Regions from separate parts of the Phascolarctobacterium sp. Marseille-Q4147 genome, predicted to be linked through region 2. Evidence: riboswitches for the same ligand, from Rfam matches in the RefSeq annotation. Region 2 holds a riboswitch; each other region holds the start of a gene.
What was found. Region 2 has a riboswitch for S-adenosylmethionine ahead of KAH19_RS05170 (methionine ABC transporter ATP-binding protein). Riboswitches for the same ligand answer to the same signal wherever they lie in the genome.

Region 1 (5,965 bases), 550 kb from region 2:
TGTTGTGTCCTTCGATAACAATAGTATCCTTTTCATCCAGTCCGCTCACTATTTCAGCCAGCTTATCATTCGTATAACCGACATTCAGCACACGACGCTGTACAACGCCTTTATCATCAACAACAAATACCGTCTGCTGGTCATCACGCATCACGATAGCCTGCACCGGAATGGTGAGAACGTTAGCTTTAGGTGAAGCTGTAAGCGTAACGTTGGCATAGACGCCGGCTAAAAGACCTTCGCTGTTATCCACGCTCACCTCTGCCGCAAAGGTATGCGCCGGCAAATCCGCAACCGGAGCGATGCGGGTAATTTTACCTATCAGCTTTTTACCGGGATAAGCAGGCAGAGTAATGCTTGCTTCATTGCCGACATGTACACCGGCAATCTGGCCTTCGGGAATATGAATCGTAGTTTTCAGCATAGAGATATCAGCAACGGCAAAAATAGGCGTACCTGCCTTTGCATAGTAGCCCTCCTGATAATAACGCTTGGCAATAATACCGTCAGCAGGCGCTGTCAGCACCGTGCCCTCGGATTTAGACTCCATCGCCCGCATGCTGCCTCTGGCAGCCTCCAGCTTAGCTGCAGCATTATCACGCGCAAAGCGGTAATCATCTACCACCTGCTGCGAAACCGCACCCGTAGCATATAGCTTTTCATAACGCTGCAAATCTGTTTCCGCCTTACGCAGACTGGTCTGTGCATCCAAAAAGCTGCCCTTGGCACTTAACAGATTGGCATCTGTATCAGCCTGCTCCAAAATTGCCAGCACCTGTCCTCGGCTCACACGGTCACCCTCACGGACATAAACCTTTTCCAAGCGTCCGTCCACCTTAGCGGCAACCTCTGCCTGCCATTCCGGGTCCAGACTGCCGGAAAAGCTCAGACTGGGAACAATCGTCTGCCTTACGGGGTGAGCAGTAACGACCGCCACATTGCGTACCTGCGACAGCTTAGCAGTACGCGCCTTATCAGCCTGGATATTGCTGTAAATACGGTAGCCGATAATTACGCATACCGCAAGCAGCAGGCCAAGCGCTATCTTAACCTTGCGATTCTGTAAATTCACTTTCTTTCCTCCCTGCACCATGCCCTTGGGTTAATTATAATGGGGTAAGTTTAAATTCAGCTGAGTTTATCGTGGACAAATTATAGTTATAGATAATAATATTATACCTCTTATCAAGAGAAGTTAGCAAGTGCAAAGCCGCCGGCAGGCATAGAAAAAGCACGCTGCGGACAGCGTGCTTTCGACAGTTTTAAATTAAGCTTACAGGCCTGCCTGCTCGCGCAGTGCAGCAGCCTTTTCAGTATGCTCCCACGGCAGATCTACATCGGTACGGCCGAAATGACCATAAGCAGCAGTTTGCTTGTAGATAGGACGCAGCAAATCCAGCTCACGGATAATACCGGTCGGGCTCAGGGAGAAGTTTTTGCGAACCAGCTCAGCAATCTTGTCTTCGCTGATTTTGCCGGTGCCGAAGGTTTCAACCAGAACGGAAACCGGATGTGCTACGCCGATAGCGTATGCCAATTGGATTTCGCATTTATCTGCCAAACCTGCGGCAACGATATTTTTAGCAACGTGACGTGCAGCATAAGCAGCACTGCGGTCAACCTTAGAGGGGTCCTTGCCGCTGAAAGCACCGCCGCCATGACGAGCCATACCGCCATAGGTGTCAACGATGATTTTACGGCCGGTCAGACCAGCGTCACCTTGAGGACCGCCGATAACGAAACGGCCAGTCGGGTTGATGTAGTATTTGGTTTCCGCATCCAGCATTTCTGCGGGAACAATCGGTGCAATAACCTTTTCGATAATATCTTTGCGAATCTGCTCGTTGGAAACTTCCGGTGCATGTTGGGAAGAAATAACGATAGTATCTACACGAACAGGTTTGCCGTCATCATATTCAACGGTAACCTGAGTTTTGCCGTCCGGACGCAGGTAAGGCAGCACGCCTTCCTTACGAACCTTGGTCAGCTGCAGAGCCAGCTTGTTAGCCAGATATGCAGGCATCGGCATATAGCTTTCGGTTTCGTTGGTTGCATAACCGAACATCATACCTTGGTCGCCGGCACCGGTTTCTTCCTCAGCAGCCTGACCTTCCTTAGCCTCCAGTGCTTTATCAACGCCCATAGCGATATCAGGGGACTGCTCGTCGATAGAAATCAGCACGCCGCAGGTGTTGCCGTCAAAGCCAAATTTAGCACGGTTGTAGCCGATGTTGTTGATGGTTTCGCGGGCAATGTGTGCGATATCAACATAGCATTGGGTAGAAATTTCACCGAAAATGTGAACCTGACCGGTAGTAACGATAGTTTCGCAAGCAACACGGCCTTTAGGATCTTGAGCCAGGATGGCATCAAGCACAGCATCGGAAATTTGGTCTGCTATTTTATCGGGATGACCTTCGGTAACGGATTCGGAAGTAAATAATTTTCTCATTGGTAGCTCCTTTCATAAATAAAAAACGTTGTTGAGAGTGTTTAGATGGTATAAGAAAAGGCGTTCTCGTAATGAGAACGCCTTAAATTATTACTCTTAGCATTCTCATCTTACAGATAAACTGCAGGACTTAGCACCGTTTTACAGCTGTCACACTGCAATGGTTGCTGCGACTTCACAGGGCCATTCCCTCCATCGCTCTTGATGAGTTGTGTTAAATTGTTTACAGATGCCATTATATAACAAAATCAAGATAATGACAAGTACTTTTTTTACGAAAAATATGTGAAAATACTTTGTTGCAACTGCTTATGCTAAATAGAATTCAATTCTATTATATATAGAGTCATAATGCATACGTAGCCTTGCAAGCCTATCTTCCAAGAGCGCGGAGAAGGCTACAGATGCTATATGATTGCGACGACGGCGTACTACTGCTGCATCGAGAAACAGTCATAACGCAGATGCGACCTTGCAATCCCTACTCCAAAGAGCGCGGAGAAGGCTACAGATGCTATATGATTGCGACGACGGCGTACTACTGCTGCATCGAGAAACAGTCATAACGCAGATGCGACCTTGCAATCCCTACTCCAAAGAGCGCGGAGAAGGCTGCAGATGCTAGTATGATTGCGACGACGACGTACTTCTAGTACGTCGAGGAGCAGTCATGACGCAGATGCGACCTTGCAATCCCTACTCCAAAGAGCGCGGAGAAAGCTGCAGATGCTATATGATTGCGACGACGGCGTACTTCTAGTACGTCGAGGAGCAGTCATGACGCAGATGTAGCCTTATACGCGCTCTCTACGTAGAAGAGCGGTCATGACGCAGATGTTGCCTTACACGCGCTCTTCTAAGCGCGCTCGCGACGTATACGCAACGCCTCGTCCAAAATACGGTTCGCCACATCAACCTTCGGCATCTGCTCCAGCTCGCATACATCGCCGTTAGCATAAAGGAACTTAACGATATTGGTATCGGAGTTGAAACCGGCACCGGCAGCCGTAACATCGTTGGCTACAATCATATCAAGATTCTTTTTAACTACCTTTTCGCGAGCATTAGCCAACAGGTTTTGCGTTTCTGCAGCAAAGCCAACCAAAACCTGATGTGTTTTCTTAGCACCCAAAGTTTTGAGGATATCCGGATTTTTATCCATAACCACAGTCAGAGCATCATCTGTTTTCTTCTTAATCTTTTGGTCTGCCACATCACGCGGACGGTAATCGGCAACTGCCGCTGCCTTGATAACGATATCAACCGCATCATAAGCTGCCAGGCAAGCCTCCAGCATTTCATTGGTCGATTCAACCTGCACAGCCTTCACATTAGGCGGTACAGCAAGTGCAGAAGGACCGCTGATAAGCAGTACCTCAGCACCGCGCTCGGCAGCCATCTGAGCTACGGCATAGCCCATCTTGCCGCTGGAACGGTTGCCGACAAAGCGGACGGGGTCAATCGGTTCACGTGTACCTGCTGCGGTAACAAGTACCTTAAGGCCACGCAAATCGCCCTCACGGCCGGCAAAAAAGCTGCTCATGAACTCCACAATCTGCTGCGGTTCAGGCAGACGGCCTGGGCCGCTGGTGCCGCAGGCAAGATGACCGGAAGCAGGCGGCATTACAGTAATACCGCGGCTTTGCAGCTTAGCGATATTTTCCTGGGTTGCAGCATTAAGATACATACCGGTATTCATTGCTGGGCAGACAACTATCGGTGCCTGAGCTGCCAAAAGCGTAGTGCTCAGCAGATCATCCGCAATGCCATAGGTCATTTTAGCCAGAATATTAGCGGTAGCAGGCGCAACTAAGAAAGCGTCTGCCCAATTTGCCAAAGCAATATGCTCAACATTAAATTCCTGGTTGCTGTTCCACATGCTGGTAGCAACAGCATTACCGCTGATTTCCTTGAAGGTTAACGGAGTAACAAACTGCTGTGCATGCTCGGTCATGACCACACGCACCTCGCAGCCCTGCTTACGCAAACGGCTTACAAGATCTACAGCCTTATAAACGGCAATACCGCCGGTTACTCCCAAAACAATTTTTTTGCCCTTTAACAAGGTTTTACCCTCCCGCTGTTATACGTTTCTAGTACGCTCGTAGGTAATAGTATCGTTAGCAATTTCCTTCAGCGCAGCGCTGACCTCTTTTTCCGCGGAATTTACGCCGGGAACAGTGAGCTCGCGTGCTCTTTTTGCTGCCAAAATAACCAAAGTGTATTTGCTATCTACTTTTTCTGCCAAATAGTCAATAGACGGATCTACCATAGACATTATAGAATCACTCCTTTAAGTATTTCATGGTTCACACAGCAGACTGCTGCATAATGTGAATTTATTTTTTAGCTTTACAAATCTTATCAACAATAAAATATGTTCTGGCTACGCGGTAACGCTCAGCCTCCATAATTGTAAGTACCTTTTGCGCTGCCTTTTCCGCAATATCATTAACGATGATATAGTCATATTCCGCTGCGTAGGTCAGCTCGCTGGCTGCGGAAGCCATACGGCGCTTAATAACATCCTCGCTGTCGGTACCACGTTTATAAATACGTGCGGAAAGCTCATCTAAGGAAGGCGGTACGATGAAAACAAATACGCCCTCGGGGAAGCGCTTTTTAATCTGCAAAGCGCCCTGAATATCAATCTCCAGCAGTACGTCACGGCCGGATTCCAGCTGCTCTTCCACGTATTTGCGCGGTGTGCCGTAATAATTGCCGTATACTTCGGCATATTCCAGCAGCTCGCCTTTTTCAATCATCTGCTTAACCTCGGGAATTGTCTTGAAGAAATAGCTTTCTCCGTCAACCTCACCCGTGCGCGGTGCGCGTGTAGTAACAGAAATAGAATAACCTAAATCTGGCAGCTGGTCTCTCAGCATCTGGCAAATAGTTCCTTTGCCTGCTCCAGACGGACCGGATACTACAAGAAGTACTCCCTTGGGAGTAACATTATCAATATCGTTGCTCATGATCCAATTACTCCTCTTCTTCAGAATCAGCAGTTTGTGCTACCAGACGGTTGGCTACAGTTTCCGGCTGTACCGCAGACAGGATGATATGACCGCTGTCCACCACAACTACAGCACGAGTACGACGTCCGTAGGTTGCATCAACCAGCATGCCCTTGTCACGGGCTTCCTGGATAATACGTTTAATCGGTGCCGATTCCGGACTGATAATAGAAATAATGCGGTTTGCTGCGACAATGTTGCCAAAGCCGATATTAACTAGCTTTATATCCATAACTTCCTCCAGTTTTATTCGATGTTCTGAATCTGCTCACGAATTTTTTCTATTTCCGCCTTAATTTCTACAACAATCTGCGCCATAGTATAATCGTTGGCTTTGGAAGCAATCGTATTTGCTTCACGGTTGAATTCCTGAATAAGGAAGTCCAGCTTACGTCCTACCGGCTGGTCGGAAGCAATGATAGTCTTGAATTGCTTGATATGGCTCTTCAAGCGGACAATTTCTTCCGTAATGCTGGTGCGGTCAGCAAAAATTGCT
Region 2 (5,965 bases):
TAGCCATCGGGAAGTTTACGGTTTTGAAAGCTTCAACCAGTTCGAATTTAGGCTCTTTTTTCAGAGTTGCTGCCAGATACGGAGCATGTTGCATGGAGTTGGCAAACAGCTCGCCCTGTGCCAGGGATACGTTCGGGGTTACATAGTCTGAGAATTCGACAACCTCAATTTTCAGGCCTTGCTTTTCAGCCAGCTTTTTAACGTTGTCCATGATTTCAGCGTGCGGACCTGCGGTTACGCCGATTTTAACGGGTGCGTTCGGGTCAGCCTTTTTATCGGCTGCCTTGTTGTCGCCACCGCAACCTGCGGCGATGATGGTCAGTGCGCAGAGCGCAACGGTGAGTAAAAGTTTGGTAATCTTCTTCATAAGTTGTTCCTCCCTAAAATAATGGTGGTCTGCTGTCAAACAGCAGCGGCTTTTTTCTTTATTACGTCGATGAAACTCGCTTCATCGTTGTAAACCCTCATTTGGCCTGTAGATTACAGTTTGTTTTTGTTAAGCTTTTTGGATGCGTAGTCGCCTAAGGACTGCATTGCCTGTACCATGACGATGAGCACGACAACGGTGGCAATCATAACGTCCATCTGGAAGCGCTGGTAGCCGTAGCGAATTGCCAAGTCACCAAGACCGCCGCCGCCCAAGGTGCCGGCCATTGCGGAATAGCCGATTAAGCTGATGATGGCAAGCGTTACGCCCAGTACGATGGAATGCATTGCTTCGGGAAGCAGTACCTTAGTGATAATCTGCATCGGGCTTGCACCCATAGCCTGTGCTGCTTCGATAATGCCGGGGTTGATTTCCAGCAAAGAAGATTCAATGATACGTGCAATGAACGGTGCTGCGGAAATAGTCAGCGGCACAATTGCTGCGGTAGTACCGATGGAAGAGCCGACAATCATACGTGTCAGCGGAATAATTGCTACCATTAATATAATGAAAGGAGTGGAACGCGTTGCGTTGACAATCGCGCCCAGAATAGTGTTAAGCGGTTGGTTCGGCAGAATGTGGTCCTTGCGGGTTACGGTAAGAATTACGCCCAGCGGAATGCCGATTAAAGTGGAAAGTGCGGTAGAAGCGAAAACCATGTAGCAGGTTTCCCAAAAGGATTTTATTAAAAGGTCAATCATATCAGGACTCATAGCCAATTACCTCCGTTTTCAGATGCTGCTGATGCAGATATTCCAATGCATTTTTAATGCGCTCGCGGTTACCGGAAATCTCAATCAGCAGAGTGCCGAAGAGGACATCCTTCAGCTGGTCGGTATTACCGGAAATAATGCTTACGTCAACATCAAAATGTTTTACCATGCCGGAAATAATAGGCTCGCTGGCACTGTCACCGATGAAGGAGATACGTACCAGCAGCTTGCTGCCTTCGGTATAGGTATCGCTTAATTTCATCTGTTTAACGATATCAGGCAGCTCGGCGTTGATAACGCTCTTGGTAAATTCTTTGGTAGTGGGGTGCTGCGGATTGGTGAAAACGTCAATCATCGGGCCTTCCTCAATGATGTCGCCGCTTTCGATAACAGCAACGCGGTCACAGATGGTTTTTACAACCTCCATCTGGTGTGTAATCAGCACGATGGTCAGATTCATCTTTTTGTTGATGTCCTGCAGCAGATGCAGAATAGATTTGGTGGTCTGCGGGTCGAGAGCACTGGTTGCTTCGTCGCACAGCAGTACCTTAGGATTGCTTGCCAGGGCGCGGGCAATGCCTACACGCTGTTTCTGACCGCCGGATAACTGGCTGGGATAGTAGTTGGCACGGCTTTCCAGCTGTACCAGCTCCAGCAGAGGACGTACGCGCTTGTCGATTTCGCTCTTGCTCAGACCTTGGATTTCCAGCGGAAAAGCGATGTTATCATAAACAGTACGGCTTGCCAGCAGGTTGAAGTGCTGGAAGATCATGCCGATGCTCTGACGTGCTTTACGCAGCTGTGCTTCGCTCATGGCGGTCAGCTCCTGGCCGTCAACGAATACCTGGCCTGCGGTCGGTTTTTCCAACATATTGATGCAGCGCACCAATGTGGATTTGCCGGCACCGGAAAGACCGATGATACCGAAAATTTCGCCGGCCTTGATGCTCAGGCTTGTTTTGTACAGAGCATGGATGTCGCCGGCCTTGCTGTAGTAGGTTTTTTCTACATTAACTAGTTCTATCATTCTTGTGTTCCTTTCTAATGTGACTGCAAGTTTCAGCAGTCCTTATTTGAGTGTGAGAGATTATTTTCCAATAGAAGTCAGCGGATGTTGCTTGAGAGTCGCATTCTCCGGTGTACGTCTGCTGTCGGAATCGACGGCCGGCGTAAAAAAAATCCTTCACCGGCACGGCGAAGGATACGTTGCATCTGTAATCTTCATCTGCCGGAATTATCCGTTGGAATTGGCACCGTTCACTGATGTGTGGTTGCCGTAGCTTCATCGGGCCAGTCCCTCAGCTACTCTTGATGAAATCTCTGTTAAGTTTGAATGAAATAATCATACATCTATTTTAGGATATTGTCAACAGTTTTGCGTAAAATTTACTGAAAAACTGTAAAGCTGTAAAGCTGCGTCCAATGGATTTCAGGAATTGCTCAAATTATATCAAAATGCTAGGTAATTGTAAAGCGAAATGCGAAATTTTTTACAAAACCTGCGGAAAAAAGATTTTTTGTAAATTTTTCCTTGACTTTCGCAAGATAAAGTATTAAAGTATTTTTACGAGTTAGTGAGTTAAAGTACTATCGTTATATGCACGTAACGCACAGGAGGAAACTAAAAATGGCAGCAAATATTCATGATCATTTAACAGACCAATTATTCAAAGCGATTCTCAGCTTAAAGGATGAGGAGCAATGCTATAAATTTTTTGAGGATATCTGTACTATCAGCGAGCTGAAGGCCATGGCACAGCGCCTGGAGGTGGCGCGCATGCTGGATGAGGGCTGTATTTACGAAACTATCGTAGAGAAAACCGGTGCCAGCACCGCAACCATTTCACGTGTTAAGCGTTGTCTTGTTTACGGCGCGGATGGTTATAATTCTGTTATGCAAGTTATAAAAGAGGGGAAGAAAGAAGATGACTAATAAGGTATATCAGGTTCCCTACGGAACCAAGGATATTCTGCCGGGAGAGATGAAGACACGCCGTGGAATCGAAAATGCGATTATCAATGTTTTTGACAAATGGGGCTATGATGAGGTAAAAACACCCGATTTTGAATATGTTGATACCTTCGGCGCTGCCGGTACCAAAGGGGATTTCCGGTTTTTTGACCGCAGCAATAATCTGCTGGCACTGCGCAATGATATGACGGCGCCGATTGCCCGCCTGACAGCGACGCGCCTGCAGGGCGGCGAAAAGATTAAACGTCTTTGCTATCTGGCAAACCTTTACCGCTATGAAGAAATTCAGGCAGGACGCCAATGCGAATTTGAGCAGGCCGGTGTAGAAATGCTGGGTGCCAGCGGCGCTGCTGCCGATGCCGAGGTTATCGTGCTGGCAGCCGAAGCATTGCAGGCTGCAGGCTTGCAGAAGTTCGCTATCAGCCTGGGCCACGTTGATTTTATCAACGGCCTGGCGGAGGAAGCAGGCTTTGATGCTGCTCAGCTGCAGCAGCTGAAGGATTGCCTGCGCCGTCATGATGCTGTGGGTATGCAGCAGATGGCAGATGCGATGGAAAATATCCGTCCGGAAATCAAGCAGCTTTTTGCCGATTTCCTCTTCCTGCAGGGTGGCATAGAGCTTTTAGACAAAGTTGCTGCAATAGTAACTAACGCTAAGTGCCAAGGCGCTCTGAATGATTTGCGCAAAATCTATAAGCTGGTGGAAGCATATGGCGCTGCAGACTATTTGAGCTTTGATCTTGGCTTGTACCGTTCACTTGATTATTACACCGGTATGCTTTTTGAAGTGTATCTGCCGGAAATGGGTTATCCGGTGGCAGGCGGTGGCCGCTACGACAAGATGATGCAGCGCTTCGGCCTGGAGTGCCCGGCAACAGGTTTTGCTGTTGGCGTAGACCGCGTGCTGCTGGCTTTGGAGCGCAACGGCGTTGTTACCAACAACCGCACCTGGGACGTGCTGGTAGCCTGGAGCGAAGGCAAGCTGCCGGAGGCGATTGCCAAAGCGACAGCATTGCGCCGCGAAGGCCGCAGCGTTAAGCTACTGACCGAGGCTGCGGACCTGCAGGGAGCAGCGCTCGCCGTAAAGGAATATGGCTGTAAATCGTTAGTATATGTAGAATAAGCTTAAAGGAAAAAATTAGACGCATTAAGCTTATGGCTGGAAAATATAGAGGGGTATTTTTATGGACGAATACATTACTATAGCATTGCCGAAGGGCAAGCTGTTCGATAAGTCTGTACGCCTGCTGGCGAAGGTAGGCTACAGCGCCGAAAACGTTACCGAGGATTCGCGCAAGCTGGTTATCAGCAACGAGGAAACCAAGGTGCGATTCATTATTGCCAAAACCGTTGATGTGCCGACGTATGTTGAATACGGTGCGGCAGATATCGGTATCATCGGCAAGGATGTGCTGCTGGAGCAGGATAAGGACGTAGTGGAGCTTTTGGATTTGGGCTTTGGCCGTTGCCGCCTGATGATGGCAGTGCCGGAGGCTAAGCGACGCGCCAAGCTGACGGATTACGCTCACCTGAGGGTAGCAACGAAGTATCCTAACTGCGCCAAGGCTTATTTCAATAAGCTGGGCATTCAGACGGAAATTGTGAAGCTCAACGGCTCAATTGAGCTGGGACCTATCGTAGGCCTGAGCGAAATGATTGTAGATATAGTAGAAACAGGGCGCACCCTGAAAGAAAATAAACTGGCGGAGGTTGATTCTATTTTTACCGCTACTGCCAGACTGATTGCCAACCGCGCCAGCTTCAAGCTGAAATTTGCCCGCTTACATAAGCTGGTTGAGGATTTACGTATTGTTTTAAATGAGGAGGATAAATAAAATGCAGGTTACAGACGCAAGAAAGATGAGCGCAGCAGAGATTGCTGCTTTAATGAAGAAGAAGGCTTTTGACGAGGTGGAATTATCTCCGCGCATTCAGGCAGGCACGGATGCTATGTTCGGCAGACACATGACGGCAGCACAGGTTGTTGACCAGATTGTCGCTGATGTGCGTAAAAACGGTGACGAAAGCCTTTTTTACTATACTAAGCTGATTGACCGCGTAGAGCTGACACCGGAAAATATCCGCGTAACCGAGGAAGAATTTGCGGAAGCGGAAGCTATTGTCAAACCGGAAGTAAAGGCTGCTTTGGAGCGTGCTATTGCTAACGTAATGAAGTTCCATGAGGAGCAGATGCCGAAAACCTGGCTTACGAACCGCCCTTACGGTTCACTGCTGGGACAAAAGGTTACCCCGGTTGATTCCGTCGGTATTTATGTTCCCGGCGGCACTGCTGCTTATCCTTCGTCTGTAATGATGAATGCCTGCCCGGCAAAGGTAGCAGGCGTTCCCCGCATTGTGATGGCCGTACCGCCCGGAAAGGACGGCAAGGTTAATCCGAACGTGCTGGTAACGGCAAAATTAATCGGCGTTACCGAAATTTATAAAATGGGCGGCGCTCAGGCGATTGCTGCGCTGGCCTTTGGCACTGCAACCGTACCGAAGGTAGAAAAAATTACCGGCCCCGGCAACATCTTCGTAACTTTGGCTAAAAAAGCCGTTATCGGCCACGTAGATATTGATATGCTGGCCGGCCCGAGCGAAATTTTAATTGTAGCAGATGACAGCGCTAATCCGACTTATTTGGCAGCAGACCTGCTGAGCCAGGCAGAGCATGACCCGCTGGCTTGCGCTATTCTGATTACCGACAGCGAGCGTGTAGCTAATGCTGTGGGCGAAGAAATAGAAGTACAGCTGGCACAGCTGCCGCGTAAGGAAATTGCCGGCACCTCGCTGCAGCAGGCAGGCAAGATTATCCTTGCCAAGGATATGCCTACCGTTATCGAAATGGCTAAC
Region 3 (5,965 bases), 980 kb from region 2:
GAAATCTGCGATATTCCTGTATTCCACGATGACCAGCATGGTACCGCTATTGCCTGCCTGTCTGCTGTACTGGGCGCACTGCGCTTTGTTAAAAAAGACATTGCTACCGCTAAATTCGTTGTCAACGGCTGCGGTGCTGCCGGCAGTGCTATCGGCCGTCTGCTGGTAAACATGGGCGCACAAAATGTAATCATGGTTGACCGCTTCGGCGCTCTGTACGAAGGCATCGACGCTAAGCTGGACCGCATCCAAAGCTATCTGGCTACCGTAACCAATAAGGAGCATAAGCAGGGTACTCTTGCTGATGTTGCCAAGGGTGCTGACGTTATGATCGGTGCTTCCGCTCCGAACGTATTCACCAAAGAAATTATGCAAAGCATGGCTGACAAGGCTATTGTTTTTGCTCTGGCTAATCCTGTTCCGGAAACCAGCTATGATGCTGCTAAGGAAGCAGGCGTTGCTGTTGCCGGCACCGGCCGCAGCGACAGACCGAACCAGGTTAACAACGTAACCGTATTCCCGGGCGTATTCCGCGGTGCTATTGATGTACGCGCACGCGCTATTACCGAGGAGATGAAGGTTGCTGCTGTTTATGCTATTGCCGACCTGATTGACGAAAAAGACCTGCGTGAGGACTATGTAGTACCTGACGCTTTTGACCCGCGTGTTGCTCCGGCGGTTGCTGCCGCTGTAGCTAAGGTTGCTATCGAAAAGGGCCTGGCACGCAAAATTGTAGATCCTGAGGTTGTAAGAGCCAATACTGCTAAACGCATCGGCCGTTAAGCCGCAGTATCAAAAATATTATTCTCACAATGACAATGTGAGCTTAGGAGGATGAAAACATGAGAGAAATAAAGGTTAGTGAAGTCACTGATGTTATTGCCAAGCTGTGCATGGATTCCTGCTACTATCTCCCGCAGGAGATGATGGACAAGATCAGAAATGCCGCTGTTGAAGAAGAATCTCCTTTGGGCAGGGAAATCCTTGCTACCTTGATTGAGAACTTCGAGCTGGCTAAGAAAAAAGCTGTTCCTCTGTGTCAGGATACCGGTCTGACTGTAGTATTCCTGGAAATCGGTCAGGAAGTGCATTTCGTTGACGGCGATTTGTACACTGCCATTCATGCAGGCGTAGCAAAGGGCTACACTGAAGGCTATCTGCGTAAATCCTCTGTAGGCGACCCGGTATTTGATCGTAAAAATTCCGGTGATAATACTCCGGCAATCATCCACACCAAGATTGTTCCCGGTGAAAAGGTTAAAATTATCGTTTGCCCTAAAGGCTGCGGCAGCGAGAACATGGGCGCTTTGAAAATGCTGAAGCCGGCAGACGGCGTTGAAGGCATCAAAAAATTTGTTGTTGATACCGTGCGTGCTGCAGGCCCGAACCCCTGCCCGCCGATTACCGTCGGCGTAGGCATCGGCGGCAATATGGAGCGTGCCGCTATTCTGGCTAAATATGCGCTGACCCGTACCGTAGGCGAGCACAATAAGGATGAGCGCTATGCGGCACTGGAGGACGAGCTGCTGGAGCTGGTAAACAAAACCGGTGTAGGTCCTTCCGGCTTAGGCGGCAGCACTACCGCTCTGGCTGTAAATGTTGAATTTACCCATACCCATATCGGCGGTATGCCCTGCGCTGTAAACCTGAACTGCCACCAGGCACGCAAGGCTGAAGCAGAAATTTAAAGGAGGCGCCTGAAGATGAGTGAAGAAGCTGTAATCAAATATATCAATGCTCCGCTGACCGAAGAAACTGTCAAAGACCTGCATGCAGGCGACGTTGTACGCATCAGCGGTTATATCTACACTGCACGCGACGCTGCTCACAAGCGTTTGTATGAAGCGCTGGAGCGTGGCGAAAAGCTGCCTTTGGATCTGACCAATAATGTTATTTATTACGTTGGCCCTACTCCTGCCAAACCGGGCGAGGTTGTCGGCAGTGCCGGCCCCACCACCAGCGGCCGTATGGATAAATATACCCCGACCATGATCGAGCAGGGCATGCGCGGCATGATCGGCAAAGGTCTGCGCAGCCAGGAGGTTATTGATGCCTGCGCTAAGCATGGCGCTGTTTATTTCGTTGCTGTAGGCGGTGCTGCTGCTGTTATCACCCAATCAATCAAGAGCGAAACCATGATTGCTTACGAAGACCTGGGACCGGAGGCTATCCGCAGATACGAGGTTAAGGATTTCCCGGCTATCGTCTGCATCGACAGCGAGGGTAATGACTTCTATAAAGTTGGTATTGCCAAGTATAAAAAAGAGTAACATTGTTAACAGATTAAGGGCAGGATTTTCTGCCCTTAATTTTTTTTGCGATTAATGTTGACAAAGACACTAGGATAATATATTATTACTCACATCTTAATAACACGCTCTTATCAAGAGTGGCGGAGGGAACAGGCCCGATGATGCCCGGCAACCAGACGAAGGTTATGGTGCTACATCCTGCAAGTGTAATCTTGAAAGATGAGAGGAAGACCGGCTCCTTCCTCAGAAGGAGTTTTTTTCTTAGGCGGATGTTTTGCAAGACGTGTTGGATAAAGAAAGGATGTAAAAAAGATGAAAAAATTATTAGTTGCATTACTGGCATTAGTGAGCCTTGCAGTTGTTGCTGCAGGCTGCGGCGGCGGAGACAAAAAGGCAGACAACGGTGCTGACAAAAAGGTTACCTTGAAGGTTGGCGCTACCGCTGTACCGCATGCTGAAATCCTCAACCAGATCAAAGGCACCTTGGCTAAAGAGGGCGTAGACCTGCAAATTATCGAATTCAGCGATTATGTTAAACCGAACCTGGCTTTGAACGATAAGGAGCTGGATGCCAACTTCTTCCAGCATGAGCCTTATCTGGATACCTTTGTTTCCGAGCGCAAGATGAATCTTGTATCTGCAGGCAAGGTACATATCGAGCCGATGGGCATTTATTCCAAGACAATCAAATCTCTGAATGATATCCCCGAAGGCGCTAAAATTGCTATTCCGAACGACCCGTCCAACGGCGGCCGTGCGCTGGCTCTGCTGCAAAGCGCTAAGCTGCTGAAGCTGAAGGATGGCGTTGGCGTTAAGGCTACCGTAGGCGATATCGTTGGCAACGACAAGAAGCTGAAGATTGTGGAAATCGAAGCTGCTCTGCTGCCGCGTTCCATGGATGATACCGATTTGTCTGTTATCAACTCTAACTTCGCTATGGAAGCTAAGCTGAACCCGGTGAAGGATTCTCTGTTCACCGAGCCGAAGGAATCTCCGTATGCTAACATCGTAGCTGTCCGCAAGGGTGACGAAAACCGTCCGGAAATCCAGAAGCTGATGAATGCTCTGCGTTCTCCCGAGGTTAAGAAGTTCATCGAGGATAAATACAAAGGCGCTGTTGTTGCAGCGTTCTAATTTGTGAATTGAAGGGCTGCCGCTGAAATGCCGACGCATTTCGGTGGCAGTCTTTTTCTGTGCATCCGCCTGCAAAATATGCTATACTTAAAGAAATACTAATCTTAAAATCGTGAGGTAGAATATGCGTAAATATGCAAAATTTTTCGTAACCCCGAAGGGAGAGCGCGCTGCACGCGGCGGTCATCCCTGGGTGTTTGGTGAAGAGGTAACTAAAATTGAAGGCGAGTATGCCAACGGTGACTTGGTGGATGTTGTAACGTCCAAGGGCAAATATTTGGGCACCGGCTTTGTGAATGACCATTCCAAAATCCGTGTGCGCATTATTTCCACCAATACTAATGATAAGTTTGACGAAGCCTTTTGGGAGCGCCGTCTGCGCTATGCGCTGGATTACCGCCTGACGGTTATGGGCGAGCGTGATTTTAACTGCTGCCGCCTGATTTTCGGCGAAGCGGATATGTTTCCCGGCCTGACCGTGGACCGCTATAATGATTTGCTGGTAACGCAAACACTGTCCTTGGGCATTGAAATGCGCAAGCAGATGCTGTTTGAGCTGCTGATTAAAATTCTGCGCGAGATGGGACAGGAAATCCGCGGTCTGTATGAGCGCAACGACGTAAGAATCCGCCTGCTGGAGGGCATGGAGGAGGGCAAGCACTGGTTTGCTACCGATTTGTGCCCCGAGCCCGGCGCTGTTACTACCGAGATTGTCGAAAACGGCATCGAATATACGGTTGATGTAGAAAACGGCCAAAAGACAGGCTTCTTCCTCGACCAGAAATATAACCGTCAGGCGATTGCCAAGATTGCCAAGGGCAAGCATGTGCTGGACTGCTTTACCCACACCGGTTCCTTTGCGCTGAATGCTGCCAAGGGCGGCGCTGCGAGCGTTACCGCGGTTGATATCAGTGCGGAGGCAGTGCAGATGGCAGAGCATAACGCAGCGATTAACAATTGCTCCGATGTTATGCACGGCCTGCAGGCGAATGTTTTTGATTTGCTGAGCGATTTGTTCAACAAGCATTCGCGTGAATATGACTTTATTATTCTGGACCCGCCGGCGTTCACCAAATCCGGCAGCACGGTGAAGAATGCGATTCGCGGCTATAAGGAAATCAACCTGAAGGCGATGAAGCTGCTGCCGCGCGGCGGTTATCTGGCAACCTGCTCCTGCTCGCACTTTATGAAGGAGGAGCTGTTCGTGAAGATGCTGCAGGACGCTGCGCATGACGCCAACGTTTCTCTGCGTCAGATTGAAGCGCGCCAGCAATCTCCGGACCATCCGATTCTGTGGCAGGTGCCGGAAACAAATTATCTCAAATTCTATATCTTCCAGGTAGTATAAAAATTCAGTCTAAAAATATGCTGCTGTTAAGGGGGCGTTATTGTGCAGGCTTTAGAGGGTATTCGTGTGCTTGATTTGTCACGGCTGCTGCCGGGACCGTATTGTACAATGCTGCTGGCCGATTTCGGCGCGGAGGTTATCAAAATCGAGGAGCCGGGGCGGGGAGATTATGCCCGCAGCTTTCCGCCGTTTTTAAAGGATTTCGGTTACTGGCATCTGCAGCTGAACCGCAATAAAAAGAGCGTTGTGCTTAACCTGAAGTCGGATGCGGGACGCCGGGCATTTTTGGAGCTGGTGAAAACCGCTGACGTGGTGGTGGAAAGCTATCGCCCGGGTGTGCTGACGAAGCTTGGCATTGACTATGCGGCGGCGAAGACTGTGAACCCGCGTATTATCTACTGCTCGTTGACAGGCTACGGCAAAAAAGGACCGCTGGCCAAGCAGGCCGACCATGATATCGGTTACGTGAGCCTGGCAGGCATTACCGCTATGAGCGGTGAGGCGCAGGGCAAGCCGGCGATTCCGGGCGTGCTGATGGCTGATATGAATGCGTCGATGGCGGCGGGCATGAGCATTATGATTGCGCTGCGCCATGCACAGATGACGGGCGAGGGGCAGGAAATAGATATTTCGCTGTATAATGTGGCGATGACGCTGATGCCCGGTGCTGCCAGCCTGTACTTCGGCAGCGGTTTTGTGGCGGAGCGCGGCAACAACTGGCTGACGGGTGCCAACGCCAACTATAATATTTATGCGACGAAGGAAGGACGCTACCTTGCAGTGGGATGCCTGGAAAAGAAGTTCTGGAGCAACCTGTGCGCTGTGCTGCAGCGCCCCGATATGACGGACCTGATTGATGATGATGCTAACCACGACTACTTAAAGCAGCAGCTGACGCTGGAATTTGCCAAGCACACGTTGCCCGAATGGGAGCAGCTGCTGGCGGGCAGGGATACCTGCGTAACGCCGGTGCTGGATTTTGCCGAGGCGGTGGACGCGGAGCAGACCAAGGCCAACGAGATGGTGCTGAACGTAGAGGATGCAGAGCTTGGCAGCTACCGGCAGCTGGGCTTTGCCATGAAGCTGAGCGAAACGCCGGCAGCGCTGAAAAAGCGTGCGCCGCGCTTGGGCGAGGATACGCAGCAGGTGCTGTCGCAGGCGATTGCCGATGAAAAGCTGCTGGCGGAAGCATTGCAGAGCAAATAAAAAATGACCTCCTGAATTTTCAGGA

Region 1: linked by a shared signal. The riboswitch ahead of metK (methionine adenosyltransferase) and the one ahead of KAH19_RS05170 (methionine ABC transporter ATP-binding protein) in region 2 are both predicted to bind S-adenosylmethionine.
Region 3: linked by a shared signal. The riboswitch ahead of KAH19_RS00485 (MetQ/NlpA family ABC transporter substrate-binding protein) and the one ahead of KAH19_RS05170 (methionine ABC transporter ATP-binding protein) in region 2 are both predicted to bind S-adenosylmethionine.

Annotation. Positions count from the first base shown of each region.
Region 1 is NZ_CP072874.1:1,655,351-1,661,315, reverse strand. It holds gene KAH19_RS07835 (efflux RND transporter periplasmic adaptor subunit) at 1-1,072, opposite strand, end outside; gene metK (methionine adenosyltransferase) at 1,274-2,452, opposite strand; SAM riboswitch class I at 2,555-2,663, opposite strand; gene coaBC (bifunctional phosphopantothenoylcysteine decarboxylase/phosphopantothenate--cysteine ligase CoaBC) at 3,309-4,517, opposite strand; gene rpoZ (DNA-directed RNA polymerase subunit omega) at 4,536-4,724, opposite strand; gene gmk (guanylate kinase) at 4,792-5,427, opposite strand; gene remA (extracellular matrix/biofilm regulator RemA) at 5,435-5,701, opposite strand; gene KAH19_RS07805 (YicC/YloC family endoribonuclease) at 5,716-5,965, opposite strand, start outside.
Region 2 is NZ_CP072874.1:1,104,938-1,110,902, forward strand. It holds gene KAH19_RS05160 (MetQ/NlpA family ABC transporter substrate-binding protein) at 1-367, opposite strand, end outside; gene KAH19_RS05165 (methionine ABC transporter permease) at 481-1,140, opposite strand; gene KAH19_RS05170 (methionine ABC transporter ATP-binding protein) at 1,130-2,167, opposite strand; SAM riboswitch class I at 2,359-2,458, opposite strand; gene KAH19_RS05175 (YerC/YecD family TrpR-related protein) at 2,768-3,073, shown strand; gene hisZ (ATP phosphoribosyltransferase regulatory subunit) at 3,066-4,235, shown strand; gene hisG (ATP phosphoribosyltransferase) at 4,297-4,947, shown strand; gene hisD (histidinol dehydrogenase) at 4,949-5,965, shown strand, end outside.
Region 3 is NZ_CP072874.1:121,366-127,330, reverse strand. It holds gene KAH19_RS00500 (NADP-dependent malic enzyme) at 1-783, shown strand, start outside; gene KAH19_RS00495 (fumarate hydratase) at 843-1,688, shown strand; gene KAH19_RS00490 (Fe-S-containing hydro-lyase) at 1,704-2,270, shown strand; SAM riboswitch class I at 2,378-2,478, shown strand; gene KAH19_RS00485 (MetQ/NlpA family ABC transporter substrate-binding protein) at 2,565-3,386, shown strand; gene KAH19_RS00480 (class I SAM-dependent rRNA methyltransferase) at 3,511-4,734, shown strand; gene KAH19_RS00475 (CaiB/BaiF CoA-transferase family protein) at 4,777-5,940, shown strand.